Regions from separate parts of the Brachybacterium sp. 107 genome, predicted to be linked through region 3. Evidence: predicted binding sites of a transcription regulator. Region 3 holds the regulator's gene; each other region holds the start of a gene.
What was found. Region 3 encodes LexA, which represses DNA repair genes until DNA is damaged. Its sites were predicted from a motif close to TCGAACANNTGTTCGA; they were not measured.

Region 1 (10,071 bases), on a different contig from region 3:
CCTCACCGACGTCGCCCAGCGGGTCGAGGAGATCCTCGCCGCCCAGCTGAAACTGCACTCCTATCCCGAGCGCGACGCCACGATGTACGCGCAGATGCTGGTCGGGATGGTCGCCTACACCGGTCAGTGGTGGCTGGAGACCCGCACCCCCAGCAAGGAGATCGTGGCCTCGCGGATGGTGAACCTGTCCTGGTACGGGCTCGTGGACCTGCAGAAGTCGCCGACGCTGCACGAGGGCTCGCGGGACTGACCCGCGGCTCGGCGGCGCGTGAGCCCGTCGTCCGACGCGCCAGCCCGTCGGCGGGTGTGCGGGCGCGTCAGCCGGTGCACGAGCCCTTCAGCCGGTGCACGGGCCCTTCAGTCGGTGCGCGGGCCCTTCAGTCGGTGCGCGGGCCCGTCGGCCGCCGCTGGTCCCGCCGACGCACGCGGCCCACAGCGCATCACGGCCACACCGGGATCCGCCGTGGAACGCACCACCCGGAACCGGCCGGACCTGCCGGTCGCAGGTCCCCCGCCCTAGACTCGGAGCATGCCCATGACTGCTGATGACGCCGCCGCGCCGCGCCTCGACGAGGTCGATCGGATCATCGAGGGCTGGGAGCGTGCACGCGAGGACCTCGATATCGAGCCGCTCGCCGTCTTCTCCCGCATCTCCCGGCTGTCGCGCTACCTCGAGACCGCGCGCCGCGACTCGTTCACCGCGGCGGGCCTCGAAGGCTGGGAGTTCGACATGCTCTCTGCTCTGCGGCGCAGCGGGGACGACGCCCTCTCCCCCGGCGCTCTCATGCGGCAGACCCTCGTCACCAGCGGCACCATGACCACCCGCATCGACAAGCTCGTCACGCGGGGTCTGATCACCAAGAGCCGGAGCCCGCGCGATGGCCGCGCCGTCGAGGTGCGTCTGCAACCTGACGGGGTGTCCCGGGTGGACGCTGCCATGGAGAGTCTGCTCGCGGCGGAACGGGACCTGCTGCGCCCGCTCACCGCTGAGGGCAGCTCCGCCCTGGCGGATGCGCTGCGCTCGCTCCTGCTCACGTTCGAGGTGGACGATCCGCTGGATCGATGATCCGCAGAACCGGCGTCCGCACGGCATGCAGATGTCCTGGACGACGCCGGTGACTCGTCCGTCCCCCAGCACCCAGCTTCTCGAAGGATGACTCCGTATGGCCCATATGCTCGGCACCCAATCCCTTCATGTCTCGCTGCCGGACCGTGTCCTGCTCGACGACATCACGCTCGGCATCGATGAGGGCGACCGCATCGGCGTCGTGGGCCGCAACGGCGACGGCAAGTCCACCCTCCTGCGCCTCCTCGCCCGCTTCCAGGAGCCGGACTCGGGCCGGGTGACAGTGCGCGGAGGCGTCCGGGTGGGCGTGCTCAGCCAGCAGGACGAGGCGACCGCGAACACCACCGTGCGCCACCGTGTGGTCGGCGACCGCCCCGAGTACGAATGGGCCTCGGACTCCCGGATCCGCGACGTCCTCGCCGGTCTGCTCGACGAGATCGACCTCGAGGCGGAGCTCGCGGATCTCTCCGGCGGGCAGCTGCGGCGCGTGCACCTCGCAGAGCTGCTGGTCGGCGACTGGGATGTGCTGCTGCTGGACGAGCCCACCAACCATCTCGATGTCGAGGGCATCTCCTGGCTCGCCGAGCATCTGCGCCGGCGCTGGAACCACAGGGACGGCGGCCTGGTGGTCATCACTCACGACCGCTGGTTCCTCGACGCCGTCTGCACCCGGATGTGGGAGGTCCACGACGGGGTGGTCGATCCCTTCGAGGGCGGGTACGCCGCCTACATCCTCCAGCGCGTCGAACGCGACCGCCAGGCAGCTGCGATCGAGAACAAGCGCCAGAACCTCATGCGCAAGGAGCTCGCCTGGCTGCGCCGCGGAGCGCCCGCGCGCACCTCGAAGCCGAAGTTCCGCATCGATGCCGCCACCGAGCTCATCGCGGACGAGCCCCCTGTGCGCGACGCCGTGGAGCTCACGCAGCTGGCCACCTCGCGCCTGGGTCGAGATGTGCTGGACGTGCTCGATGTGGATGCCGGGTACGGCGACGTGCGCGTGCTGCATGACGTCACGCTGCACATCGGCCCGGCCGACCGCATCGGGATCCTCGGCCCGAACGGTGCCGGGAAGTCCACGCTCCTCGCCCTGATCACCGGGGACCTCGAGCCGCAGGCTGGGCGCGTCAAGCGCGGTAAGACGGTCACCGTGCGTCAGGTGACGCAGCGGGTCGAGGGGCTCAAGGACCATCTGCAGTCGCGGGTCAGCGATGTCGTGGGCCGCTATCGCAGCTCGTTCCGGGCGGGGAAGGACGAGGTCAGCCCGGGGCAGCTCCTGGAGCGGCTCGGGTTCACCACCGCTCATCAGAAGGTGCTGGTCGGCGCTCTGTCCGGCGGTCAGCAGCGCCGCCTGGACCTCCTGCTGACCCTGCTGGAGGAACCCAATGTGCTGGTTCTCGATGAGCCGACCAACGACATGGACACCGACATGCTCGCGGCGATGGAGGATCTCCTGGACACGTGGCCCGGCCCGCTGATCGTCGTGTCCCATGACCGGTATCTGCTCGAGCGCGTCACGGACACGCAGTACGCGGTGCTGAACGGGACCGTGCGTCATGTCCCGGGCGGCGTCCAGCAGTATCTCGAGCTGCGTGCGGCAGCAGATGCGAAGGGAACTGCGCAGACGACTGGAGGCCGCAGGGCCACGACCGGCGCTGCCGGTGCAGGAAGCGATACCACCGGCTCGGGGACCAGCACCGGCACCGGTGACGCTGCTCGTTCCACGGCGGGAGCTGCAGCGGCACCAGGTGGCGCGGTGGCGCATGCTGCTCGCAAGGAGCTGAGTGCCACCGAGCGCCGCATGGAGAAGCTGATGGGGCAGACCAAGAAGCTGCACGAGAAGCTCGCCGCCCATGACCAGTCCGACTACCAGGGACTGCAGTCGATCACCGAGGAGGTGCGCTCCATCGAGTCCGAGGTGGAGGGCCTGGAGGAGCGGTGGCTGGAGCTGTCCGAGCAGATCGACTGACCGGTCCGGCCGGGAGCCGGCCGTAGTTGCAGGAGGCGGAGATCACTCCCCCTCTTCTCTGGCCTCATCCCGCGCCTCGCGCCTCGTGCTCGGGAGCGTCGCGTCGAAGACGTAGTCGCTGTGGGAGCAGAGCAGCCGCTTCCCGGGGTGATCCGGTCGACTCCTCGTCAGGATTCCAGTGGGGATGAGACGGCAGATCGCCCGGTGGATGATCGCATGGGAGTCGGGCGGCGTCGGCCCGCCTTCGCGGGTCGGCTCCAGCTCACCGAGGGTGTACGTGACCCATACCTTCTGCTTTTCTGGTGGATCTGCTGCGGGCGGCATCGCCGCGGACTCCCTGGGGGCGACCTGTTCCGGGTCTCCGAGCACCGAGGCGGCCCGCTCCGTCGCCGACAGCCGTCGATGCCTTCGACGCCGGGCAGTTCCGACGGGGTCGAAGTTGATGCCGCTGCGTCGTGCCTTCTGTCCGTATCGGGTGGTCCACTCCACGGTGCGGCGATGGCCGGTGTCATCGTGGATGACCTCCGCGCGCACCCCTTCCTCCTCCTTCTGGGTGTCGATGCCGCACAGCCCGTTGCCGTTGTCCACGGACGTGGCCCCGCCGGCCGCGTAGGGCGTGATGTGGTCGTTCTGGCGGATCGGTGCATCGCAGTAGGGCGCGCGGCAGGTGATGTGGCTCCAGCGCAGGAATCGTGCGAGTGCAGGAGGGAATGCCCGCGATCTGGCCTCGGCGGCGACGAGCTGGCCATCCTCCGGGTCCGTGTAGAGATTGCGCAGCGCGAGACGCAGTTCCGGATCGTCCCCGGCCGATGCCATGGCGCGGCGCATCTCGTCGCGGATGTGTTCGTACGGGACCGTCCCCAGACCTTCGACGACGGCGGGGTCTGCGTGGCCCGGGACGAACAGCGACCGGTCGGTGATGATCACGCCGATCTCCATGGTCGCAGGCTCCATCCCCTCGCTGCGGCCGAGGAGCGTATCGGCGAACATGTCCGCCATGATCTGCTGATGGCCTCGACGGTCACCGTGGGCCCGCGCCCTTTCCGCCTCGAGGGCGAGGCTCTTGCGGATCCGGGCGCCATCGAGCGCGGTGAGCCTCGCGGTCACCACGCTCATCCCGTTCTCCGCTCGGCGCACAGAGACGTTGCGGCTCTGCACGGCATGTGTGTGCCGGGCTGCGGCACCTTCGGGGTCGAGCGCGTGCATCACCTTCTCCGCTTCGTCGCCCCATTGCTGCACCCCGCAGCCCTCGAGATACGGAAGGTGCTCGGTGAGCACCTGGTCGACCTGGGAGCGCAGCTCGGGAGCAGCTGGGCCGACGACGCGACCGACGCGATGGGCAGCCTCTGGTGAGAGCCGACCGTGCGCCAGGGCGCGGAGCATCCCGGGCATCGACTGCACCAGCCGACGGGAACTCGACATGGTCTGGCCTGCCACGGCGGGTGCGGCATGGAGGGCGAACGCAGCTTCGGCCCGGGCTGTCTTCACCGCCATGCGCGGCGCCATCTCCTGGGCCAGGCACTCGTCCTTGACCGCACCTTCGAGACGGACGAGCGCACGCGCCTGCACGGCGGCGATCGCCGTGGACACCTCGCGCAGTGCGGCGAGCAGCGAGAGCGTAGCTTGCGCCGAGAGGCGCTCGATCGACTGCGATCCATCGCCCCCTGCATGGACCAATGCCGACAGCACAGCGGGCAGATCCACCTCTCCGAGGCGGAGCTCACCCTCGGGAGCCAGAATTGGATCCGCAGCTGATTCCGGGTCCGAATTCGGCGCCGCGGACGCAGACGCAGACGCAGACGCAGACGCAGACGCAGACGCAGACGCAGAGTACTCGGACTCGCCCTTGACCCCATACTGCGCATTTTCCGCGTCTTCGAATTCCCGATCCATGCATCAAGGATTGCACAATTATTTTAGTTACCAAAGGGTCAGAATGCCGCCATCTGAAAATGTGGATAACTCGTCCGTGTGGAGGAAACTTCTACCAGTGCGTCACGTCGCCCGTCGCACGCCACAGCCCCACCAGCAACCGACGACGTGCCGCCAACGCCCCCATAGGCAGTGTCCACAGGCATAGTGCTACCGCAGCGCGCTCTCACCGCACAGTCGCAACCCAGCCCAGCCCAGCCGCGACACTCTTCGTGACATCACGACCACCTGCAACCCGAGGAATTCAGCGCATTCTCTAGCGCAAATCAATCCGCCACGCAAGGTGCATCATAAAAATGTGGATAAGCGACCGATCGGGAGGAAGGAAATCCCCACAGATCGCAATACTGGGACCTCACATCATGGGACGTCGTGGTGGACGCACCACCCAACGCCCGCCATCGTCGTGGACGCACCATCCAGCGCCCGCCGACGTGGCGGTCGCGCCATTCAACCCCGGACAACCCCGAGCTCGCTCACAGAAGCGTCAGCTGGCGTCGAGAACGCTCGCGCCGGCAGCAGATCCTCGCGCCACCAGATAGGAGTCCACGAGCCGTGCCGCACGCAGCTCCGCACCGATCTCGCGAGCATGCTCCGTGTCCTCGACGAGGATCGCGACCGTCGGCCCGGAGCCCGAGACCATCGCTCCGAAGGCGCCGGCCCGCTGCGCATGCTCCACGACGGGCTCCAGCCCGTCGTGGAGGGCGAAGGCAGCTGACTGCAGATCATTGTGGAGCGTGCGTCCCAGCAATGGCGCATCACCCGAGCTCAGGGCCTGGAACTGCAGCTCCTCGATCTCCGGATGCTCCGGGAGGACCCGCCCCACCGACCGCGCGATCTCATCGTGGCGACGATAGACGGCCGGGGTGGACAGGTGCCCGCCCGGGAACGCCAGCAGCCAGGTCCATTCACCGTGGGTGAGCGCCGTGGTCAGGTCCGCGCCGGTCCCGCGCCCCAGGGCGGTGTGCCCGAGCATCGCGAAGGGCACATCGGCCCCGAGCCGGGAACCGAGCTCCCGCAGCTGCTCGGTCGCGAGATCCAGCCCCCAGAGCCGATCGAGGGCGACGAGCACGGCAGCGGCGTCCGCCGAGCCCCCGCCCATACCGCCGGCGACCGGGACCTGCTTGTGGACATGCAGCGCGGCGCCAGCCGTGACCCCGAGCTCCGAGCGCAGAAGCTCGGCGGCGCGCAGGGCGAGGTTCGAGCCGTCCAGCGGGACCTCGCCCGGGACGTCGGAGTCGACCGAGAGGGTGAGCTCCTCCTGCCGGGTCACCGTGACGGTCTCGTAGACGTCGACGGCCTGGAAGACCGTCGCGAGGCTGTGGTATCCGCGATCGTCGACTGCGCCGACGGCGAGCGACAGGTTGATCTTGCCGGGTGCGCGCACCACCACCCGGTTCAAGGCGTTCGCCATCACACGATCCCCCCGCTCGCCCGGGTGATCGACCGGAACTGCTCGATCTCCAGGGTCTCGCCGCGCGCACCGGGATCGATTCCCGCCGCTCGCAGGATCTCCTCGGATCTCGTCGGACTGCCGGCCCAGGGCGCGAGCGCGGCGCGCAGGGTCTTGCGACGCTGGGCGAAGGCGGCATCGATGACCGCGAACACCTCGGCGCGCTCCTCCGAGGTACCGAGAGGCTCGTCGTACCGGGTCAGCTCCACGAGGGCGGAGTCGACGTTGGGCACGGGCCAGAAGACCTGACGGGAGATGCGGCCGGCATGCTCAGCGCGGCCGTACCAGGCGGCCTTCACGCTCGGGCCGCCGTAGGTCCGGCTCCCCGGGCCCGCCGTCAGCCTGTCGACGACTTCCGACTGCACCATCACCAGCGAGGTGCGGATCTCCGGGAACCGCTCGAGGATCGTCAACAGGATCGGCGTGGCCACATTGTACGGGAGGTTCGCGACCAGGGCGGTCGGCTGCCCGACGCGCGGCAGGTTCGGGAGCTCGGTGACCTGCAGGGCGTCGGCGTGCACCAGGCGGTACCGCTCCTCGTCGACCCCGAGGGCATGCAGGGTCAGCGGCAGCAGCTCCGCCAGACCGCGGTCGAGCTCGATCGCGGCGACGTCGGCTCCGGCCTCGAGCAGACCGAGGGTCAGAGATCCCAGACCCGGGCCGACCTCGAGCACGGCCCGGCCCGGAGCGATACCGGCCCGGCCGACGATCGTGCGGACCGTGTTGGGGTCCATGACGAAGTTCTGGCCCCGCTGCTTCGAGGGCCGGATGCCGGCCGCCTCTGCGAGTTCGCGGATATCGCGGGCGCTCAGCAGGAGTCCTGGGGCCGACGGGCCCTGCGAGCCGCCGACGGCCCGCGCGGAGCTTTCGGGCGGCGCAGCGCTTTCGGGCTGCACGGCCCCCTCGGACTGCACGGCGCTCTCGGGCGGCGCAGCGCTTTCGGGTTGCGTGGCGTCTGCAGGCTGGGGCGGGTGGGCGCTCATGCCGCCACCCCGTCCGGCCAGCCGTAGACCTGCTGGGTCGTGGCGCGGACGGCTCGGCACGCCTGCTCGAGATCGGAGCCGGCGACCTCCGCCATCGTGGCCATCGTCAGCGGGATCAGGTACGAGGAGTTCGGTCGGCCGCGGTATGGGACCGGGGTCAGGAACGGCGCATCGGTCTCGACCATCACCTGCCCGAACCCGACCTCGGCCACTGCGCTCCGGAGGTCGTCGGCGTTCTTGAAGGTCACGTTCCCGGCGAAGGAGAGGAAGTACCCGCGATCCACGCAGGCGCGAGCGAACTCCGCGTCCCCCGAGAAGCAGTGGAAGACGGTCCGCTCCGGGGCTCCATCCCGGTCGAGCACCTCCAGGACGTCCTGATGGGCGTCCCGGTCGTGGATCTGCATCGGCAGGTCGAGCTCCTTGGCCAGGGCGATGTGGGCACGGAAGGACTCGATCTGCGCGGCCCGCGCGACGTCGTCCTTCCTCGAGGTGCGGAACCAGTCCAGTCCCGTCTCCCCCACGACGACCATGCCGGGACCGCGAAGAAGGGTGGAGACCTCGCCGATCGCCTCGTCGAGCCCGATGAGCGGATTGCCGTCGTGGTCGGTTCCCCGGGCGTGCAGCGCAGCCTCGTTGGGATGGATCGCGACACCGCCCCGCAGGGAAGGGGGGCACGCCTCGGACGCGAGGAGCGCTGCGGTCCACCGCACGGCCTCGAGGTCCGAGCCGATCGTGATCTGGGCGTCGACGCCGACCTCAGCAGCTCGTTCGACGTGATCCGCGACGGCGAGCTCCCTGTCGCCGTCGGCGAAGTCCAGATGGCAATGGTTGTCGATCACCGGGAACGGCAGCGGTTCCGGCGCCGGCGGCCAGGAGCGGTCGCGGGATCGGCCTCGGGGGTCGATGTCCTCGCGGCTGCGCACCGCCGAGGGTGTGGTCGATGAGGAGGACTGCGCAGGCCCGGCCGGCGCAGCGGACTCAGAGGACTGGTCGGACTGGGCGGCGAGGGACCGAGCGCCCGTTCCGGGCTCTGTCTCGTACGGTGACGGCATGCGACCATGGTAGGAGCGTCAGCCGTCCGGTCCTGCCATCGGGTGACCGCTGCGACGTCGACGTCACGTCCTGTGGTCGGGGTCTGCAGGTCCACGAGCGGCTACCGAGCCGCCGGCGCGGTGTGCGGTGGGATACGTCACGAGCCCTGAGCAGGCGAAGCCGACCTCGATGTGACAAGATGGGTCGTCGTTGCGCGTCCTAACGTGCACCCGAGCGCCCCGACTCAGCTGGACCGGGTTCGGGTCGCTGCTCGGGACGGATGCCAACGCCAGTTCATCTCCGGACCGTCCTAGGAGCGTCCTCATGGCAGTGCCCAAGTTCAAGATGTCCCGCGCTCGTACGCACTCGCGTCGTTCGCAGTGGAAGGCCAACAACCCTGACCTCGTGCAGGTGACGGTGCGTGGCCGTACCGCAGCTGTCCCGCGTCGTCTGGCCAAGGCCTACCAGCGCGGTCTCCTCCAGATCGAGGACTGATCCCGCGCAGGTCCACTCGACCTGCACCTGATCATCGAACGAAGCCCCCGGCCCTGTGCCGGGGGCTTCGTCGTGTCGTCGCCCGTCCGGCTCAACCCTTTCTGCTCAGCCCTTCCTGCTCAGCGCCAGATCGTAGAGCTCGCTCGAGGTCACCCCGTCCTGCCCCTTCGCCAGCGCCTTCGCGGCGTCCTTGAGACGCTCCCCGTCGGCGGCCCGGGCGAGGACCTCATCGACGAGATCCTCGGCGCTCAGGGCGACCGGCTCCGCCCCGGCCACGACGATCACGATCTCGCCGAGCACCTCCGTCGACTCCGCCCACTGCGTGAGCTCGCCGAGGGTCCCCCGCACGATCTCCTCGTAGGTCTTGGTCAGCTCGCGCGCGACGGCAGCGGTCCGCTGCTCGCCGAAGGACTCGGCCATCGAGGCGAGGGTCGCGGCCGTGCGCCGCGGGGACTCGAAGAACACCATCGTGCGCTGCTCGGCGACGAGCGGGCCGAAGGCCGCCGCCCGTCGGCCGTCCCGCCTCGGTGGGAAGCCCTCGAAGGTGAAGCGGTCCGGCGCGATCCCTGAGGCGGCCAGCGCCGTGAGCACGGCCGATGGGCCGGGGATCACCGTGACGGTGAACCCGGCCTCGGTCGCGGCGCGCACCGCCCGGAAGCCCGGATCCGAGACGACCGGCATCCCGGCGTCGGTGACGATCAGGACCCGCTCCCCCGTGGCGAGCGCCTCGAGCAGCACCCCGGTGCGTTCTGCTTCGTTGTGCTCGTGGTACGAGAGGATCCGTCCGGTGGTCTCCACCTCGAGGGCGCTCACGAGCCGCGCGAGGCGTCGGGTGTCCTCGGCGGCGATGAGATCGGCCTGCTCGAGCGACCGCATCAGACGCACCGAGGCGTCCAACGGATTGCCGATCGGCGTGGCGGCGAGGGTGAGGACTCCGGGTTCGAGCATCCCGCCATGCTAGCGAGCCGCACGCCCGACGCGGACAGCCCTCCAGGATCTCCGCAGGTGATGTCCTAGCATGTGCGAGTGCACACGGAGGAGGTCGCGACCCATCGCGCAGATGCCGAGGACGAGCCCGAGGCCGTGCTCGCGTCCTTGCGGCGCCGGCTGAAGACCTTCGACCTCCCGGTCTCCCGCCTCGCCT
Region 2 (10,071 bases), on a different contig from region 3:
GCCATGTTCGCCTCGGGGTGCTGCGCATGCTCTGCGAGGGCGCTGAGGTTCGCGTCGTTCTCCACGACGACGGGGCCGTCGAGATGCTCGGGGAACCCGGAGTTCATCAGGCGCCAGAAGGTGCCCACGTCGATCGGGGATCGTCCCTGGGTGTCGACGGGGGCCGGGATCCCGATCACGGTGACCAGCAGGGGCGCGGCGGAGGCCGAGGCCTCGCGCACCTCCCGCACCAGCTCCTGGACGGTGCTGATCCGCAGCGCGCGGTCCACCGTGTCCGGATCGAGCTCCCGTCGGCCGGTGGCGAGGACCGTGCCGCGCAGGTCCGCGGCCATCGCGCGGTAGCCGCTGCGCCCGGCATCGATGCCGATCACGAGGCCCGCCCCGGAGCGCAGACGGTGACGGCGAGCCGGTCGGCCGCGACGGGAGAGACCGGCGGCGCGGCTGTCCTCGGCCTCCTCGATCCAGCCTGCCGCCGTGAGCTCGTCGCACAGCCCCAGCACCGTCGCGCGGGTCAGGCTCGTGGCCTCCATCGCCTCGGCGGCCGTGAAGGTCCCCGACGCGAAGGCGTGGCGCAGCAGCGCCTCGATGTTGAGGCGACGCAGCACGCTCGTCGACACGCTCATGCCCACCTGCACCCACCTCCTTGACGTCCGCTATGACGCCCACCATACTTTCTCCAAGCATTAAATCTAGCAACTGAATTTACCAGTTGCGATGCCGCCGAGGAGACACAGTTGTCACCCAGACCCTTCAGCACCGGTCGCCCGACCCGTCGCTCCCTGCTCACCGCGGGAGCCGGCGCCGCCGGCGTGCTCGCCACCGGCGGGCTCGCGGGCTGCAGCTCATCAGGACGCTCGCGCGTGACCTTCTACCAGTCCAAGCGCGAGGTCATCTCGCACTTCCGAGAGCTGGTCAGCGAGTTCAACGCCGAGCAGTCGGACTACACCTACATCCACGACGTGGCGACGAACCTGCAGGCCGGGTTCGTGCGCGCCAACCCGCCCGATCTCGCCCTGATGAACTACAACCTCGACATGAACCGCTTCATGGCGCGCGGCGCCCTGTCGGACCTCTCGGATCTCCCCGAGGCCGGCATGGTCCGCGACGACGTGCTGGACCTGGTGGACTGGTACCCCGGGTACGAGGGGCGCACCAGCGTCATCCCCTACTCCGTCGCGGCCTCCTCGGTCATCTACAACAAGCAGATCTTCGCGGACAACGGGCTCGAGGTCCCCACCACCTGGGACGAGCTGCTCTCGGTGTGCGAGGACCTCCTCGCCGCCGACGTCACCCCGATCTACGGCACCTTCCCGGAGCTCTGGACGATCACGCAGGGGCTGTTCGACTACGTCATCGGCGGCCGGGTCGACGTGCGCGAGTTCTTCGCCCAGCTCAACGACATCGGCGAGGACGTCGGCCCCGATTCCGAGGTGTCCTTCCAGAAGACCCTGCTCGAGCCGGTCCAGCAGATGCTGGAGCTGCTGCCCTACTTCAACGACGACGCCTCCAGCCGCAGCTATGGCGATGGCAACACCGCGATGGCGCAGGGCAAGGCCGCCATGTACTTCCAGGGCCCCTGGGCGCTGGTGGAGATCGAGAAGGCCGAGACCGACGTCGAGCTGGGATCGTTCCCGCTCCCGGTGACGGACGATCCCGAGGATCTGAAGATCCGCGTGAACATCGACCTGTCGCTGTGGATCCCGGAGCAGGCCGACGAGAAGCAGGGGGCGCGGGAGTTCCTCCAGCACCTGATGCTCCCGGACATCCAGTTCCCCTACAACGAGCTGGCCCTCGCGTTCTCCACCACGGATGACGCCCCGGAGGTGACCGATCCGCGGATCTCCGAGATGCAGCCGTACTACGACGACGGACGCTTCTACATGGGCGCCTCGCAGTTCATCCCGCCCACGATCCCCTTCCCGAACTATCTCCAGTCGATCGTGTTCGGAGCAGATCCGGAGCCGATGCTGGCTCAGATCGATTCCGACTTCGCCCGGCTCGCCTACCGCGCCTGAGCGGCCCACCCGCCGTCGACCCCAAGGACGCCCACCATGTCAGCGCAGACATCTCCCGCCCCGAGAACCCGTGAGAGCGAGCCCGCCGCTCGCCCCGGGAGCTCCCCCGCCCCGGCGCAGAACCGATCCCGACGCAAGGTCGACCCGGTCTACTACGCCTTCCTCTTCCCTGCCCTGGTGATCTTCACCCTGGTGATCACGCTGCCGGCCGTCGTCGGCTTCTTCTACAGCTTCACGAACTCCGTGGGCTTCGGCGACTACGAGTTCATCGGCCTGCGCAACTACATCGCGCTGTTCCAGGACCCGAACATCCTCAGCGCCTATGTGTTCACGCTGGGCTTCGCCCTGATCACGGTGATCCTCGTGAACATCCTCGCGTTCGCCCTCGCGGTCATGCTGACCTCGAAGATCCGCTTCCAGACGGCGCTGCGCACGATCTTCGTGATCCCCATGGTCATCTCGGGGATCATCATCGCGTTCGTGTTCAAGTTCCTGCTGTCCAACTCGCTGCCCGCTCTGGGCCAGGCGCTCGGCATCGACGTGATCGCCGAGTCGATCCTGGCCAACGAGAACCTGGCCTGGCTCGGCATCGTGATCGTGACGGCCTGGTCCGCGATCCCCGGCGCGATGCTCATCTACATCGCCGGTCTGGTCACGATCCCGGCCGAGCTGTACGAGGCGGCCGCGATCGACGGAGCCTCGGGATGGCAGCGGCTGATGCGCATCACCCTGCCGATGGTCTCCGGCTTCATCCTCATCAACACGATCCTGGGCTTCAAGGGCTTCCTCAACGCCTACGACGTGATCGTGGGCCTCACCGACGGCGGTCCGGGCACCGCCACCACGTCCATCGCGATGTCGATCTTCAAGGGCTTCGGCGGCGGCGACTACGGCTACCAGATGGCGAATGCCGCGGTGTTCTTCCTGATCACCATCATCCTCGCCGGCCTCCAGCTTCGGCTCACCGCCGGGAAAGCGAGCTTCGGAGCATGAGCACCACCCAGTCCTCCACCCCTGTCTCCGATCGGTCGGCCTCCGGAGCGTCGGGGCCGACGTCACCCGCGCGGCGCCCGGGTCGACGCCCGGGCCGACGCACGGGGATCGGCACCGACCGCTTCAACTGGCCGCTCACCGCGATCCTCATCGTGTGCTCTCTCGCCGTGCTAGTCCCGCTGCTGGTCACCGTGAACATGTCCCTGAAGACCACCGCCCAGGCGGTCGACGGGTCCGCGTTCTCCCTGCCCGCACCGTTCTCCCTCGAGGGGTTCCGCGAGGCGTGGCAGCTGACCAACTTCCCGCGCGGCCTGGCGATCTCCGCCTTCATCACCGCGATCTCCGTGGCCGGCGAGATCGTCATCTCCTCGCTCGCGGCGTTCGCGATCGTGCGCAACTGGGACCGTCGACTGTTCCGCTGGTCGTTCTTCTACCTGCTCGCCGCGATGTTCATCCCGTTCCCGGTGGTGGCTCTGCCGCAGGTGAAGCTGACCGGCATCGTGGGGCTGGACAACCCGCTCGGCGTGGCGATCCTGCACATCGTGTTCGCTCTCGCCTTCAACACGCTGCTGTTCACGGCGTTCCTGCGCTCCATCCCCCTCTCGCTCGAGGAGTCGATGCGGGTGGACGGCGCCACCACCTGGCAGGTGTTCGCACGGCTGATCTTCCCGCTGCTCGCGCCGATGTCCGCCACGGTCGGGATCTTCGCGTTCCTGGGCTCGTGGAACGACTTCATGATGCCGAGCCTGATCACCACGAACCCCGAGCTGCAGACGCTCCCGGTGCTGCAGCAGATGTTCCAGACCCAGTTCAGCAACAACTACAACATCGCCTTCGCGTCGTACCTGATGGCGATGGCGCCCGCGGTCGTGGTCTACATCCTGACCCAGAAGTGGGTGATCTCGGGCCTGACCCAGGGCGCAGTGAAGTCCTGAGCAGACCATCCGGAGCCCTGGTCGGGTAGCGCATCGACCACGCCCCCGTACGCATGACACCGGCCCTCCCCTCACCATCGAGCGGAGGGCCGGTGCTTGTTCCGACATCGGACCGACGCCTGTTTCGGAATCGCGCCGGCGCCTGTCCCTGCATCGGGCCGGCGCCTGGTCCGGTAGAGGACCGGGACGATCTGGGCCGGGCCACAGGCCGGACCACAGGCCGGGCCGAGCGCCCGCGGTGCGGAGTCAGCCGACGAACCGGGGCGGCTCGCCGTGGCGCTCGCACCAGCGTGCGTAGTGCTCGACCACGGTCTGCACGTCGGGATGCTGCGCGAGCTCTTCGGCGGTGCCGCCGGGCAGCAGGAGGTTCAGCCGATCAGGCAGGACGACCTCGCCGTCGCGCAGATGCACGGCGACGCGGTACGAACCATGTGCTGCTCGCGCGGGTTCCACGGCATGGACGTCCCGCCAGAGGATGCTCTTGCGGGCACCCCAGGTCTGCCGCATCGACACACCCTCGTCGTGCACCGTGCAGGTGGTGCGCAGTGCGCCGACGGCCAGCAACCCGACGTAGGCGAACAGCGGCACGCTGACCACGCCGATGACGAATCCGGTGATGGCCAGGGCTGCGTCAGCGCGAATCGCCGCCACGACGAGGAGCGCCAGTGCCGCCCCGAGCGCCAACAGGGTCAGGACGGCGAGCGAGATCCGCTCCCGCAGCATCTTTCGCCCGCGCGCTGTCTCGCGCATCGGGCGGAGCTCCACTCGTTCCGCTCCCGGGGATTCCGCACCCGGAGATTCCGCACCCGTGGAGGCCTGGCCGCCTGTGCTCATCAGGAGTAGGCGACGAAGTCGAGCTCTTCGAAGTCGATGACCTCGCTCTGCCAACGGGAGGCGACGAACTCCTGGTGGGCGTCGCTCTGGTCATAGGCGACATAGGCGTCCTGATCCTCGAAGCTCATCGCGAACTGGAAGCGGTAGCTGCTTTTCGGGCTGACCTGTCGGGAGACGGTGAAGTCCTGCACCCCGTCGATCGCGCGCAGCACGGCCGGAGCACCGGTGAGGAATTCGTGCTCCTCGGCAGAATCGGGAGCGTGGACGAGGGAGAAGGAGACGGTGTGTCGGATCATCGCATCAGCCTACTGAGGGGAGCCCCTCGGATCACCCCGCGTTCAGGGCCGTTCAGGGCGGGTCGTCACCGCACTCGTCGTCCTGAGTCGCGTCGGTGAAGCGGCCTCTGTCTTCTGCGTCGTCGCCTGCTGCCGACTCGGAGTCCACGGTCGGTGCTGTGGGTTCGGGTTCCGCCTGCGGTGCTGTGCGTTCCGGTTCCGCCTGCGGTGCTGGGCGCTCGGGGTCCACGAGCGGTGACGGGGTCGTGGTCCGAGTCGTGCCGCCGTAGCCGGTCCAGGCGACACGGTGTCCCGGCCGCTCGGGATCCTCGACGCGCTCCACCTCGAGTGCGTCCTCTTCCTTCTGGTTGCAGTGCAAGCAGGCATCCTGCCCGTTGTCCAGGCTCGTGGGACCGCCTCGCGCAGAGGGCTTGACGTGGTCGTGCTGACGGATCGCGGCGTTGCAGAAGGGGCCGCGACAGGACGTGTCGCGCCAGGTGAGGAAGCGCGCCATGGCCGGCGGGAAGGCTCGAGCGCGAGAGTCCATGGAGACCAGCTCACCGGTGGTCGGATGCGTGTACAGCCGGCGGATCACCGCACGGATCGCCGGGCCATCCGCACCGAAGGGATCCTGCTGGGAGGAGCTGGGAGCTGCCGTGACGGCCAGCAGCTGGGCGCGCACGGCCTCCGCCGGGACCGCACCGTATCCCTCGATCTGGGCAACATCTCCGCTGCCCGGATGGAAGAGCGCCCGGTCCGTGATGATCACGCCGACGTCGAGTGTCGTCTGCACGGCGGTGTTCTCGGGCTGGAGCACAGCATCGTGCAGCACATCGGCCATGTGCGCACCGTGCGGCCCCTTCTTCCCGGCGACCACACGACGCTCGGCCTCGAGCATCAGCCTCTTGTGCACGAGACGCGCTTCGATCGCCGGCATATAGGCGCTGATCGTGGCCATGCCGTGGGCGCCGGGCGTGAAGGTGACGTGACGCTGCTTGCGGGCGCGACGGTGCCGGATCGTCTCGCCCTCGGGATCCAGGCCCCCGATCGCCAGCGCGACTGCCTGCTTCCATCGCCGTGTGCCCGCGCCGTCGAGGTCCGGCAGGCGCTCCCCGAGGAGAGCGTCGACCTGTGCGCGCTGGTCATCGTCCAGGACACCTGTCGCATCGGCCGCCGCGTAGACGGAGTCCGTCGCTGCCTGGCCCGACGCCATCGCCTCGAGCAGGGTGGGCATGGACTCCACCAGCCGCCGGGCGGAGGCCATGGTGCGACCGGCACCGGACGGGGATCTCCTGGTCATGAGGGAGATGTCCCGACGGGTCTTGCCGTCGGCCCTGCCGTGCAGCTCTTCGAGCGGTGGCATGGCGGAGAGCTCAGGGCCGACGGCGTCCTGAGCACTGCGGACCTGCTCGCTCCGGGTCGCGTCCCCGATCGCGACCACGGTGCGCGCCTCGATGGTGTCGAGGATGCCGCGCGCCTCCTGCACGGTGCGCAGCAGATTCACGTAGGTGTCCCGCCCACGATCCTCCACCACGAACATCGTCGCGGGATCAGAGGCGATCGAGCCGAGGAGGAAGCCGATGTCGCCGATGAGCCCTGCCATCGCACGCGGTCCACCCGCACGCAGCTCAGCCAGATGCGCCGACGGACCCGTAGGCCCCTCGGCTGGTTCTGGCGGTGTCGGCATCAGCATGGTTCCATCGTCCACGCATCTCGTCGCAATCGAAAGCCTCTTCGACGAATGTGGATAACTCCGTGGAAATTACCGACCGTTAACCGCTCGCATCATCGCACCTGGTCGACGCAACGTGCCGCTGACCTGCGAGGCGTATCCGTCGCCACCTTTCCTCCCCAATTATGCAACCCACAGGGGTCGACGGAGAATTCTGGGAAGAATCCCGCGAGGCCGCGATCGGACAGAGGTCGGCGGACGGCAGGCAGCGGCAGCGGCAGCGGCAGCGGCAGCGGACGGCAGACGGCAGTCGGCAGTCGGCAGTCGGCAGACCAAGGCTTCCGCGCGCGATGCACCATCCACGACTCGCCACCCACAGCTCAGCGCAGAGCGCCCACCTCGGCGACGGCCAGGTACAGAGCGCGGTGGCCGCGGCGGAAGCGGGCGTGACGGCGCACGGCCGACGGGTCCGGCTCCACCGTTCGCCCTCCGTCCCGATCGGCGAGTGGGCGGATCGTGTGCTCGAGCTGCAGGGCGTAGGCCGCCGCGAGGGCGCATCCCAGCAGCGCCGCGTCGGCCTCCTCGACGACGCGCACGGAACGGCCCATGACGTCGGCCAGGATCCGCATCCATGGATCGGAGCCGGCTCCTCCCCCCGCGACAGCAAGCGGCCGCGGCGCGAACGCCGGCTCCCCCGGCAGTGCCGTGTCCCCCAGGGATGCTGGCTCTCCCGGCGATGCTGGCTCCCTCGGAGAGGCCAGAGCCGCACCCACCACGGGGCCCGTCACACCGGCCGCGCTCTCCACGGCGGCGTGAGCAAGCGCGTGCGCGACGCCCTCGAGCACGGCCGCGTACATGTCGATGGCCTCGGTGCTCGGCCCCATGCCGATGATCGCCGCCCGTAGATCCGGCTCGCGGACGGGATAGCGCTCCCCATGGATCGACGGCAGCGCGAGCAGGCCCGTGGGTCCGCGACCATGCTCCACTTCCCGGCGTTCGAGCAGGTCATCGGCCTCCTCGGCCGTGATCCCGGCCAGCAGCGCTCCCCGCGCCCATTCCGCCGCCGCACCGGCGGCGAGCAGGGCCGAGATCCGCAGGGTCCGCGACGGCGAGGGTGGGGACGACGGGGGCGCGAAGGACGACGTGGACGGGGGCGCGAAGGACGACGTGGACGACGGCGACGGCGACGGCGACGGCGCGGAAGAATCGTCCTGCCCGCTGAGGGCCAGATGGTGCGAGATCCCGGGAGCCGGCCCGTCGGGCGATGCCGCGTCTCGCGGCCCGTCGGGCGATATCGCGTCGCGCGGCCTGTCGGACCCAGCATCCTCGTGGTCCCGTCGAGTCTCCGGGACCACGGCGGCCAGCCATCCGCTGGTACCGAGGTAGGCGTACTCGTCGCCCTCGTCGAGGCCGACGATCCCCAGCGTGGTCGCTCCGGCATCCCCGGGCGCGAGGATCACGGGCAGCCCGACGGGCAGGCCCAGCAGGTCTGCGGCGGACTCGTCGGTGCGGCCGACGACCTGACCGATCGCCCTGGTCAGCTCCGGCAGCATCGCCCTGCTCAGCCCGGCGGCGCGCGCGACCGGGTCGCTCCAACGTCGGGTCCGGGCGTCGAGCAGCCCGGTCGCGGACGCGGTGGTCACATCGCACCAGGCCCCGAGGCCCAGGGCGTGCACGAGGTATCCAGCCGGGCCGAAGACGACTCCCCGGGCGCGGCCGACGACGTCAGGAGAGGTGCGCGAGAGGCGGCGGAACATCGCGGCGCAGCTGGTCGCGTCCTGCTCATTGCCGGTGATCCGTTCCCAGACCGCACCCGCCGATCCCCCGCACTCCGCACGCTGGCCGTCCTGGCCGCCCTGGCCGCTGTGACCGTCCTGGCCCGGATCATCGGAGCTTTCCTCAACGGCGGTCCTGCCCTCCCGACCCAGGATCTGGCAGATCTCTGCGGCGTCGGAGGCGGCGCGGGTGTCGCTGTAGAGGATCGCGGGAACCGGCTCTCCCTCGGTCAGGAGCACGAGGTCCTGCATCTGCCCGGTGATGCTGAGGGCGACGGGCTCCTCGTCCGCTCCGCGCAGCAGCTGCGTGATCGCGTCCTCGGCGGCGCGCAGCCAGTCGGCCGGGTCCTGCTCGACACCGCCATCGGCCTCGGTGAAGGTCTTGTATCCGCTGCTGGCCTGCGCTCTCGTCGTGCCGTCGAGGGCGAGGAGGGCGGCTTTGGCGGCGGAGGTGCCGAGATCCAGACACAGCAAGGAACGCATGAGATGAGGGTAGGCCGCCAGCGCCGTGTCCGACCGACGGGACCGGCTTCTGTGCTTCAGCGGACAGCTTCTGTCCGCGCCCAAGAGCACAGTGGTCGTGACAAGGGTGCTGCGCAGAGAGGCAGACCATGTCACCTGCGAACCACTCCTCTGCGGTCGCAGCCCGCCGTCGTCACCCCTCGCCGAGCTCGCCTCCTTCTCCCAACCCGCACGTCCCAACCCGCACCCCGCACCCCGCACCCCAGCTCAGATGGAGAATCCCATGAGCACCACCGTCCAGATCACGTTCGATGCCCACGATCCCCGCTCGCTGTCGATCTTCTGGCGCGAGGCGCTGGGCTACATCCATCCGCCGCCTCCGGGTGTCGAGCTGGAGGAGGGGAAGGATCCGCTGGACGCCTGGGAGGAGTTCCTCGAGCGTCTGGGAGTCCCCGACGACCAGCGCAACAACGCCTCTGCCCTCGAGGACCCGGACGGCTCCGGGCCGCGCGTCTTCTTCCAACGGGTCCCCGAGGGCAAGACGGCCAAGAACCGGGTGCATCTGGACCTGCGCAGCGCCCCGGGGCTCCACGGCGACGACCGGATGGCCGCCCTCGAGAGCACCTGCGAGCGCCTGCTTGCCCTCGGGGCCAGCCGCCTCGCACGGCATGAGCCCGAGGAACCGCTCAGCGCCGGATTCCTCGTGCTGGCAGATCCGGAGGGGAACGAGTTCTGCCTGGACTGACTCCGAGCCCGGACTGGCACTGAACCCGGACGGACGCTGCCGATGGCGACGGCCCCGGGGGCTCTGCGCACTCCCACGCGGCACACTCCCACGCGGCGCACTCCCACGAGGTACGGCTCCCTTGCGTGCGACCACTCGCGCGCGACACCGCGGCCGTGGTGATGCGGGAGACTCATGCGATGGACAGCACCGACCTCTCCCGCGGGATCGCCGCGCTCAGCACCTGGATCGACGAGGGCAATCGAGACCGGAATCCCGAGGCCGCCACGTGGGCTCGGCTCGCGAAGATCACCGAGGAGGCCGGCGAGGTGGTCGCCGCGCAGATCGGGGCCACCGGCCAGAACCCGCGCAAGGGCGTGACGCAC
Region 3 (10,071 bases):
GCGGAGCTCGTCGCGCAGGTAGGTGGAGGCGATCCGGCACGCGTTGCCGGCGTCCACCAGACCCGGCAGGGCATGGACCAGGGTCAGACCGGTCCGCGGCACCTCCGCCAGCACATCCGCAGACTCGAAACGGTACAGGTCACGCGGGTCGCGCATCAGCGTCTCCTCCCTCGCGGCCGGTTGGATGTCACGTGCCGGATGGCACGCACATCAAGGCCTGTCCACCATAATGGACCACTGTGCTCCGCCGACCCTGGGTCCGTCCCGTGAGGTGCGGCGGAAGGATTCACCGTCAGAGGGGGCAGATCCGTGGACGATGCTGAGGGACAGATCGATCGGGAGATCGCGCACGAACAGGCCTATGCCGATCGTCTCTACGCACGACTGGACGTGCTGATCGGGCAGGTCGAGCACAATCTCGAACAGATGCAGGCCTCCCAGCACGCCTCGACGCATCAGAACCGGTCCGAGCGGGACTCGTTCATGGCGCTGTACGAGGATCGGCTGGCGCTGCTGCGATCCGTCGCCCGTGCCGTGGTGTTCGGACGTCTCGACATGGACGATGCGGCACGCCACTACATCGGCCGCATCGGACTGTTCACCGCCGAGCGTGAGCAGCTCCTCGTCGATTGGCGCGCCCCCGCTGCGGCCGCTTTCTACCAGGCCACCAGCACCGACCGGCAGGACGTGCGCCTGCGGCGACACCTGATCAGCCGCGGACGCACCATCAACGGCCTGGAGGACGACGTCCTGGACCAGTCCGTGCTCGAGGATCCCGACCACGATGTCGTGCTCCAGGGCGAGGGCGCTCTGCTCGCCGCCGTCTCCGGTCACCGCACCGGACGGATGGGCGACATCGTCGCCACGATCCAGTCCGAGCAGGACCGCATCATCCGCTCCGAGAACCGCGGCGTGCTCGTGGTCCAGGGCGGGCCCGGCACCGGGAAGACAGCGGTCGCCCTGCACCGTGCCGCCTACCTGCTGTACACCCATCGTCGTCGGCTCGAGCACACCGGCGTGCTGATCATGGCGCCGACCCCCGGGTTCCTGCGCTATATCGAACGGGTGCTGCCGAGCCTCGGGGAGTCCGGCGTCGTGATGCTCACTCCCGGCGAGCTGTACCCGGGCATCGAGACGTTCCTCCACGACGAGGATCAGATCGCCGCCCTCAAGGGCGACATCGCCATGGCCGAGCTCCTCGACCGGGCGATCCGGCAGCGCCAGATCGTGCCGGACTCCGATATCCGACTGCGCATCGACGGCACACCGATCACCCTGACCCGGAGTGCGCTGCGCGCTGCCCGCCGTGAAGCCCGCGCATCCCACAAGCCGCACAACACGGCTCGCGCCGTCTTCGTCCGTGTGGCGATGGACCGCCTCGCCGAGTCGTACGAGAAGGCGCTGGCCGCCGGCGGCCACACCGTGGTCCCCGAGGACAGGCCCGATCTGCTGTCGGACCTCCGCAACGACTCCGAGGTCAAGAGGCAGCTCAACCTGGCCTGGCTCCCCTACACCCCGCAGGGATTCCTGCGGATCCTGCTCTCCCGGCCGGACCGCCTGCGCGCGGCCGCCCCGCCCTCGCTCGCCGACCGCATCGAGATCCTGGCACGGCCCAAGGACGCGCCCTGGACCGTCCAGGACATCCCGCTGCTCGACGAGGTCGCCGAGCTCCTCGGCGAGGACTCCGCACCTGCCGAAGCACGCGCCCGCGACGCCGCCACGCAGCGCGAGGCGGACGTCGACTACGCCCGCAAGGTCATCGAGAACATCGACAGCTCCGGGATCGTGCGTGCCGAGGACCTGGCCGATCAGGTCAACCGGGTCCGTGATGGCCGCACACTCGCCGAGCGGGCATCGGCCGAACGCAGCTGGACCTACGGCCATGTCGTCGTCGACGAGGCCCAGGAGCACTCACCCATGAGCTGGCGCGCCCTGATGCGGCGGGCACCCACCAAGTCCTTCACGGTGGTGGGAGACGTCGCGCAGACCTCCTCCGCAGGAGGGACGACGTCGTGGGACGAAGCCCTCAGTCCGTACATCCAGGATCGGCTGCAGGTCGAGCACCTGACCGTCAACTACCGCACGCCGAGCCGCATCATGGATCGCGCGATGGCGATGGCGCATGCCCAGAACCTGCCCGTCACCGACGTCAGCTCGGTGCGCGACGGGGACCGCGATCCCGTGATCCAGCGCAGCGACCAGGCGGATCTGGCGCGGACCGCCGCCGATGCGGTCCAGGCCGTGCACACAGAGGGCATCGGACGCCTCGCGGTCATCGCGGCGGCGGAACGGGTGCCCGACGTCTTCACCGAGCTGAGCACTCGCCGCGGACTGCCGCGAGTGGGCGAAGGATCCTCGGGCGTCGACGATGAGATCGCGGTGATGACTGCACAGGAGGCCAAGGGGCTGGAGTTCGACGGCGTGGTCATCGTCGAACCGATGGAGCTGATCGAAGCCCATGGTGCCGGCGACCTCTACGTCGCGATGACCCGCACGACCCACCATCTCGGCGTGGTCCACTCGCGGGCGCTCCCGGCAGGTATCACGCCTGCCTGAGACGGCGATCGGCGGCCGCGGCTTCCCCTCCGCGACCGCCGATCAGGTGTGCGCTGCAAGAGCGCACGAGGGATATCTTATGCACAGACGAGGCAGGACCCGGACCATCTCCACAGAATCCACAGAATCTGGTGCCGGAACCGACAGAGGATCCGGCAGATATGTCGGAATCCGTCCATGATTCCGCCGGATCAGCCCGCTGCCGACGCCTCGGCCCGCAGGCGGACGATGGCCGCGTCGAAGTCATCGAGGGAATCGAAGGCCTGGTAGACGCTGGCGAAGCGCAGATAGGCCACCAGATCCAGCTCCTGGAGCGGCTGCAGGATCGACAGGCCGACCTGATGTGCATCGATCTCGGCCAGGCCGCTGGAGCGGATGTCCTCCTCGACGCGCTGGGCCAGCATCGCGAGCTGATCATCGGTGACCGGCCTCCCCTGGCACGCCTTGCGCACCCCGGAGATCACCTTCGCCCTGCTGAAGGGCTCGCTGACCCCGGAGCGCTTGTGCACCGACAGCGATGCCGTCTCCGAGGTCGAGAAGCGACGGGAGCAGTTGGGGCACTGGCGACGGCGACGAATCGTCGCGCCGTCGTCGGAGGTACGCGAATCCACGACTCGCGAGTCGGGGTGGCGGCAGAACGGACAGTGCATCGGGCCAGGATACCGGCCCGCGCTCACATCAGCGCGATGCACCCTCGAGCACTGGCAGCTCGAGCTCCTGGCCCGCAGAGACCCGTCCTGTCGGAAGCTGGTTCAGGGCTCGCGCCTCGACGACGAACTCCTGGGCGCTCATGCCCTCGGGAGCGTAGTCCTCGGCGTATCCCCAGAGGGTGTCGCCCTCCTGGACCGTCACGGTCACCGCATCGCTCTCCCCATCGCCCGCGAGAGCAGCCGGGATGCCGAACACCAGCAGCGCCGCCGCGGCGACGGCGAGCCCGAGCAGGAAGGCCGTGGCGATCAAGAGCATCCGGCCGCGCCGGGTCGCCTCGAGTCGAACGTCCGATCGAGCAGGACGCTCATTCCGCTCGTGGCGGTGCTGCGGGAGGGGAAGAACCGTAGCCATATCCGTACGCATGTCCGAACTCCTGTTCGATCGAATGTCTGTGCGACTGTAGCCCCACTTCGGCGCGACACGCAAGAGGAACCTCGAACACCTGTTTGGAATCCCGTGCGCGCCGCCCTAGGCTGGGTGACACGACAACGGAACCGCAGGGGTCCGACAGACGAAGCCAGGAGGCCCGCACCATGACGCCGAGCACCCCCAAACAGATCAGGGTTCGCGACGACGCCGTGGAGGACCCTGTGACGGCAGGGCTCACGCGTCGGCAGCGGCTCGTGCTGGAGACCATCAACGCCGAGATCGCCGCGCACGGCTACCCGCCCACCATGCGCGAGATCGGGGATGCGGTGGGCCTGACCTCGTCGTCGTCCGTCTCCCATCAGCTCCAGGCCCTCGAACGCAAGGGCTTCCTGCGTCGCGACCCCAAGCGCCCCCGCGCGATGGAGGTCGTCATGCCCGGTGCCGACGGCACCCCCGAGGCCCCGTCCGCGCCCGAGATCACCCCGAACTCGGTCTCCGTGCCCCTCGTGGGCAGGATCGCGGCCGGCGCCCCCATCACCGCCGAGCAGCAGGTCGAGGACATCTTCACCCTGCCCTCACGGCTGGTCGGCGACGGCGACCTCTTCCTGCTCCAGGTGGTCGGCGACTCGATGATCGACGCCGCGATCTGCGACGGCGACTGGGTGGTGGTACGCAGTCAGAAGGAGGCGCAGAAGGGGGAGATCGTCGCCGCGATGATCGACGGCGAGGCGACCGTGAAGACCTTCGTGCAGCGCGATGACCATGTGTGGCTCATGCCGCACAACCCGTCCTTCGCCCCGATCCTGGGTGACCACGCCGAGATCCTCGGCAAGGTCGTGGCGGTCCTCCGCTCGATCTGAGGGCCGCCGCCCCGCATGCGATGCACGACGCCGCTGGCGTCTGCCGCCCGGGGTCCCGAGCGGCAGGCTCAGCGGACTCGGCAAACTCGGCGGAGTCGGCAGGCTCGGCGGAGTCGGCAGGCTCGGCGGAGTCGGCAGGCTCGGCAGGCTCGGTGGTCTGCTCAGTCGTCCGCGAGGCGGCGCAGGGCGCCGAGAGCCACCTCGGGATCCGTGGTGGGCCACAGCGGCGGCATGGAGTCACGGAGGAATCCTGCGTAGCGCGCGGTGGCCAGCCGCGGATCGAGCACGGCGACCATCCCTCGATCCTCATGGGAGCGGATCAGCCGGCCTGACCCCTGGGCCAGCAGCAGCGCCGCGTGCTGCGCGGAGATCGACATGAAGCCGTTGCCCCCGTTGCGGCTGATCCGCTCCTGTCGTGCCGCGGTCAGGGGGTCGTCGGGCCGCGGGAAGGGGATCCGGTCGATGGTGACCAGACGCAGCGACCGCCCGGAGACGTCCACCCCCTGCCAGAGGGTGAGGGTCCCGAACAGCGAGGCGTCCTCGTCCTGGCGGAAGTTGCGCACCAGGTTCGCCATCGAGTCCTCGCCCTGGACCTCGATCGTGAGATCCAGGCGCGCACGCACGTGCTCAGCGGCCAGCTCGGCGCCTCGACGCGAGGAGAACAGGCACAGCGCTCCCCCGCCCGATGCCTCCACCAGCTCGGTGAGGTGATCGAGCATCGCCGTCGACGGGCCCTCCCGTCCGGGCGGCGGGAGATGCCGTGCGGTGTAGAGGATGCCCTGGCTGCGGTATTCGAAGGGGCTGCCGACGTCCACCCCTGCCCACGCGCCGGAGTCCGCGGCGACCGGGATCTCCTCGGTGCCGATCCGGTCCACCCGGGCCAGCCCCACCTCGCCGGCGGCCGGTTCGAAGCGGTTCCCCAGCGCGAGGGTCGCGGAGGTCAGCACGGCGGTGCGGTGCTCGAGGATCGCACCGCGCATCGCGCCGGCCACGCTCAACGGCGCCACCTGGATGCTCGAGCGCCCCGTGGCCTGAGAGTGGGAGACGGAGACCACGTCGTCGTCGGCCGGGGACGCCAGGCGTTCGCAGACGTCGATGATCTCCTGCAGATTCGCCCGGACCGTCTTGCGGGTTCCGGCCGTCCCCGTCGTCGCATCGTCGCCGGCGTCCTTGGCATCGGAGTGGGCCGTGCGGGCCTCGATCCGCAGCTGCTGGATCGCGTCGGCGAGACGGTCGGGCAGCGGACCGATCACCCGACCGTCCGGGGCGAGCTCGAGGGACTCCCGCAGCTCCTCGGAGGCATCGTCGAGTGCCGTCCCGGCGACGCCGAGGCCGCGCAGGTCGCGCACGGTGCCCCGCAGCATGCCCGGGTTCAGGACATCGGTGACAGCGCTGGTGACGCGCCCGGAGAGGTCATGCGCCTCGTCGAAGACGACCACGTCGTGCTCGGGGATGATGCCGTGGCTGTCGAAGGCGTCGATGGCCAGCAGGGCGTGGTTGGTGACCACGATGTCCACCTCGCGGGCGAGCTCGCGGCTGCGTTCGGCGAAGCAGGACTCCACCATCGGGCAGGTCCCACCCAGGCACTGGGAGCCGGTGACGGAGACCTGGCGCCAGGCACGGTCGGAGACCGGGTCCTCCAGAGAATCACGGTCACCGCTGTCGGTCTCCTCCGACCACTCACGGAGCCGCTTGACCTGGTCCCCCAGGCGTTCGCTGCCCGAGCGCGACGGGTCGGCAGAGGCCTCGGCGAACAGTGCACCGGGGTCGATGTCCACGGGATAGCCGCCATCGATCTTGTGCCGGCAGAGGTAGTTCGCCCGTCCCTTGAGCAGGGCGAAGGTGGGAGTTCGCGGAAGGTGCGGGGCGACCGCCTCGACCAGGCGCGGCAGGTCCTTGCGCACGATCTGGGTCTGCAGGGCGATCGTCGCGGTGGAGATCACGACAGGGCGTCCGCTGACCAGAGCATGCCGCAGCGCGGGAACCAGGTAGGCGAGCGACTTGCCGGTGCCCGTACCGGCCTGGACCAGAAGATGCCGGCCCCCGGACATCGCCGTGTCGACCGCTTCCGCCATGGTCTGCTGGCCGGGACGCGGAACGCCACCGATCGCCGAGACCGCCGCCTCCATGAGGGTCGACAGCTGGATGTCGGCGGCCCCTGGGGCGGCCTCGTGATCGGTGGCGGTGGTCATCGGATCAGCGTATCCGCGGCTGATCCGATGACCCTTCAGGCCGCGCCGTGCAGCTCTGCGGCAAGCGCCTCATCCACGCGGGCGTGCAGCTTCGTGCCCTCCATGACGTGCTCCTCGGAGAGCACCTCGCCGGTGGTGTGCGCGCGGGCGACCAGATCACCGCGCGAGTACGGCACCAGCACGTCGACCTCGACCGCAGGACGCGGGAGTCGCTCGGCGATCAGGTCGCGCAGCTCCTCGATGCCCATGCCGGTCCGTGCCGAGACCACGATCGAGTCCTCGACCTGGCTGCGCAGGCGGGCGATCGTCTCGGGCCCGGCGAGGTCGGCCTTGTTGAGCACGATGATCTCGGGCACATCGAATCCGTCGACCTCGCCGAGCACCGTCCGGACAGCCGTGATCTGGCCCTCGGGGTCCGGATGGGAGGCGTCGACCACATGCAGCAGCAGATCCGAGTCGCCGACCTCCTCGAGGGTCGAGCGGAAGGCCTCCACCAGCTGCGTGGGCAGGTGCCGCACGAAGCCGACGGTGTCGGCGAAGGTGAACTCACGGCCGTCCGGGGTGGTGGAGCGGCGCACCGTCGGGTCGAGGGTCGCGAAGAGGGCGTTCTCCACGAGGACCCCGGCCCCGGTGAGCCGGTTGAGCAGGGAGGATTTGCCGGCGTTGGTGTAGCCGGCGATCGCGACGGCCGGTACCTGGCTGCGCCGGCGGTCGGCCCGCTGGGCCTCGCGTCCCGGGGCCATCGCCTTGATCTCCCGACGCAGCTTGGACATCCGGTCGCGGATCCGGCGACGATCCAGCTCGATCTTGGTCTCGCCGGGGCCGCGCGAGCCCATCCCCGCACCGGCACCGCCCACCTGGCCGCCTGCCTGCCGGGACATCGAGTCGCCCCAGCCGCGCAGTCGCGGCATCAGGTACTCGAGCTGCGCGAGCTCGACCTGCGCCTTGCCCTCGCGGGACTTGGCGTGCTGGGCGAAGATGTCCAGGATCAGCGCGGTGCGGTCGATGACCTTCACCTTGACGATGTCCTCGAGCGCGCGGCGCTGACCAGGGCCGAGCTCGCCGTCCGCGATCACGGTGTCGGCGCCCGCGGTGGCGACGATCTCGGCCAGCTCGGCCGCCTTGCCCTTGCCCAGGAAGGTCGCGGGGTCGGGGTGGGCACGACGCTGCAGCACGCCGTCGAGCACCTCGGACCCCGCCGTCTCGGCGAGCGCGGCCAGCTCGAGCAGGCTGGTCTCCGCCTCCTCGGTGTTCCCCGAGGTGTAGAGACCCGCCAGCACGACGCGTTCGAGCCGGAGCTGACGGTATTCGACCTCGCTGACGTCCTCGAGCTCGGTGGAGAGCCCGGCGACGCGGCGCAGCGCCTGACGGTCGGCGAGATCGTACTGCTCCCCGTCGGACGAGGAGTCATGGGTGGTGGACGCGGCGGAGGCTGCACTGCGGGAGAGGATCCGCTGGGTCAGCGCATCTCGTCGGCCATCGGCCGGCGTGGTCTCCTCCGGGGCGGCCGGGGTGCCTGCGCTGTCGGTGTGCGCCGCGGCCCCGGTCCCTCCCGTGGTGGTCCCGTCGACGTCGGTGTCGGAGTCGGGTTCGGGATGGAAGGCGATGGGCACGGTGGGGGAACTCCTCGAGGTGGGGGACGAACTGTTCTGACCAGAGTCGCACGCTCCTGGACCGGGGTCGAGGGATTTTGCGGCGAGCGGAGAGAGCCGCTGCGCACCGGCGCGCACGGGGAGCGCTCCTCGGCCGCCGAAGTCCGTATCCTGCTCAGGTGGACGAGCACTATTTCACCCCTTCTCCGACGACCGATGCCCGGCGGTTCCCGCTCCGGGTGCGACTGGCCGGTCGCGACCTCGACCTGGTCTCCAGCGCCTCCGTGTTCAGCGGTCACGGCCTCGACAAGGCGACCGCCGTGCTCCTGAACCGGCTCGACGAGATCACGATGCCGCCGGCGCGGGCACGGATCCTCGACCTCGGGTGCGGCTGGGGACCGATCGCCCTGACCGCGGGGATCACGCATCCTCATGCCGAGGTGTGGGCGGTCGACGTCAGCGAGCGAGCTCGTGAGCTCACGGCGGAGAACGTCGAGCGGGCAGGCCTCACGAACGTGCGCGTCGTCTCCCCGGACGAGGTACCGGCCGATCTGGAGCTCGACGCGATCTGGTCGAACCCGCCGATCCGGATCGGCAAGCCTGCCCTGCATGCGCTGCTGCTGGAGTGGACCGGCCGCCTCGCCCCGGTGGGCACTGCCGCGCTGGTGGTCGGCAAGAACCTCGGAGCGGATCCGCTGGCTCGCTGGCTCGGCGAGCAGCTGCCCGACCGCGAGGTCGCGAAGGTCGCGAGCGCGAAGGGCTTCCGGGTGCTCGAGGTGGGTCCCGTCAGACCAGGGTGACGCCGTCGGCGACGAGCTCGGCCGGCCCGGTGAGCGTGACCTCGCCCGTCACGGTCCATCCCACCTGCAGGCGCCCACCGGGCACATCGACGGTCCAGGGCTGCGCGCTGGTGTCCCCGGCGCGCAGGGCCGCTGCCACGGCCGTCGCCGCGACCCCGGTCCCGCAGGAGCGGGTCTCCCCCACCCCGCGTTCGAACACCCGCATCGCCACGTGCCGGGACCCGCGCTCGACGACGAGCTCGATGTTGGCGTCGGCGGGCGGTTCGGGGTCCAGGGACGGCCGGTGCGTCAGGTCGAGCTGTTCGAGGTCGATCCCCTCCGGGAGGAAGGCGACGGCGTGCGGGTTGCCCATGTCGACGTCCGTGACCGGGAGCGCCTGCCCCTCGATCTCGACGGTGCGCGCCCCCTGGGCGGCCGAGCTCGCCCCCATGCCGATGCGCACCGACCAGGGAGCACCGTCCCTGTCCGGGCGCTCGAGGACGTCGATCGATCGCACCCCGGCGCGGGTCCAGACGGCGAAGCTGTCCTCGTGCACGTGCCCCGCACGCAGCAGATGCGCAGCGAGCACGCGGACCCCGTTGCCGCACATCTCCGCGATCGAGCCGTCGGCATTGCGGTAGTCCATGAACCATTCCGGGGCATCCGCCGGGGCATCGATCCCCGCGGCGCGGGTGCGCACGGCGCGGATCACTCCGTCGCCGCCGATGCCGGCCCGGCGGTCCGTGAGGGCGATGACGGCCTGCGGGGACAGCTCGAGGACACCGTCCGGATCGTCCAGGATGACGAAGTCGTTCTCGGTGCCGTGGCCCTTGGTGAAACGCATGCTGTCGGTCATGGGTCGAGCCTATGCCGCCGCGGGCCCGTCCGGACCGCCCGCATCCTGGATCACGTGCAGGGCCCGCTCGAGAACGGCGTCGCCGTCGCCGTGCGGGTCCGGGGAGGCGTCGACCCACCGGACCCTGAGGTCACGGCGGAACCAGGTGTCCTGCTT

Region 1: ACT3UL_RS15955 (DUF222 domain-containing protein) is a predicted target of LexA. The motif match lies at 4,936-4,951, and genes of this name have one in related genera.
Region 2: ACT3UL_RS18515 (DUF222 domain-containing protein) is a predicted target of LexA. The motif match lies at 6,775-6,790, and genes of this name have one in related genera.

What each region holds. Positions count from the first base shown of each region.
Region 1 is NZ_JBQSYW010000018.1:50,441-60,511, reverse strand. It holds gene ACT3UL_RS15970 (TetR/AcrR family transcriptional regulator) at 1-250, shown strand, start outside; gene ACT3UL_RS15965 (MarR family winged helix-turn-helix transcriptional regulator) at 530-1,066, shown strand; gene ACT3UL_RS15960 (ABC-F family ATP-binding cassette domain-containing protein) at 1,164-3,032, shown strand; gene ACT3UL_RS15955 (DUF222 domain-containing protein) at 3,075-4,736, opposite strand; gene ACT3UL_RS15950 (4-(cytidine 5'-diphospho)-2-C-methyl-D-erythritol kinase) at 5,452-6,378, opposite strand; gene rsmA (16S rRNA (adenine(1518)-N(6)/adenine(1519)-N(6))-dimethyltransferase RsmA) at 6,378-7,400, opposite strand; gene ACT3UL_RS15940 (TatD family hydrolase) at 7,397-8,452, opposite strand; gene rpmF (50S ribosomal protein L32) at 8,757-8,927, shown strand; gene rsmI (16S rRNA (cytidine(1402)-2'-O)-methyltransferase) at 9,033-9,875, opposite strand; gene ACT3UL_RS15925 (dolichyl-phosphate-mannose--protein mannosyltransferase) at 9,954-10,071, shown strand, end outside.
Region 2 is NZ_JBQSYW010000030.1:11,148-21,218, reverse strand. It holds gene ACT3UL_RS18545 (ROK family protein) at 1-623, opposite strand, end outside; gene ACT3UL_RS18540 (ABC transporter substrate-binding protein) at 735-2,015, shown strand; gene ACT3UL_RS18535 (carbohydrate ABC transporter permease) at 2,052-3,008, shown strand; gene ACT3UL_RS18530 (carbohydrate ABC transporter permease) at 3,005-3,943, shown strand; gene ACT3UL_RS18525 (hypothetical protein) at 4,190-4,693, opposite strand; gene ACT3UL_RS18520 (Dabb family protein) at 4,777-5,073, opposite strand; gene ACT3UL_RS18515 (DUF222 domain-containing protein) at 5,126-6,655, opposite strand; gene ACT3UL_RS18510 (FGGY family carbohydrate kinase) at 7,105-8,982, opposite strand; gene ACT3UL_RS18505 (VOC family protein) at 9,245-9,706, shown strand; gene ACT3UL_RS18500 (MazG-like family protein) at 9,886-10,071, shown strand, end outside.
Region 3 is NZ_JBQSYW010000001.1:46,413-56,483, forward strand. It holds gene ACT3UL_RS00195 (proteasome assembly chaperone family protein) at 1-156, opposite strand, end outside; gene ACT3UL_RS00200 (HelD family protein) at 310-2,556, shown strand; gene nrdR (transcriptional regulator NrdR) at 2,748-3,206, opposite strand; gene ACT3UL_RS00210 (LysM peptidoglycan-binding domain-containing protein) at 3,235-3,516, opposite strand; gene lexA (transcriptional repressor LexA) at 3,801-4,496, shown strand; gene ACT3UL_RS00220 (ATP-dependent DNA helicase) at 4,658-6,688, opposite strand; gene hflX (GTPase HflX) at 6,724-8,301, opposite strand; gene ACT3UL_RS00230 (class I SAM-dependent methyltransferase) at 8,460-9,080, shown strand; gene dapF (diaminopimelate epimerase) at 9,067-9,915, opposite strand; gene miaA (tRNA (adenosine(37)-N6)-dimethylallyltransferase MiaA) at 9,925-10,071, opposite strand, start outside.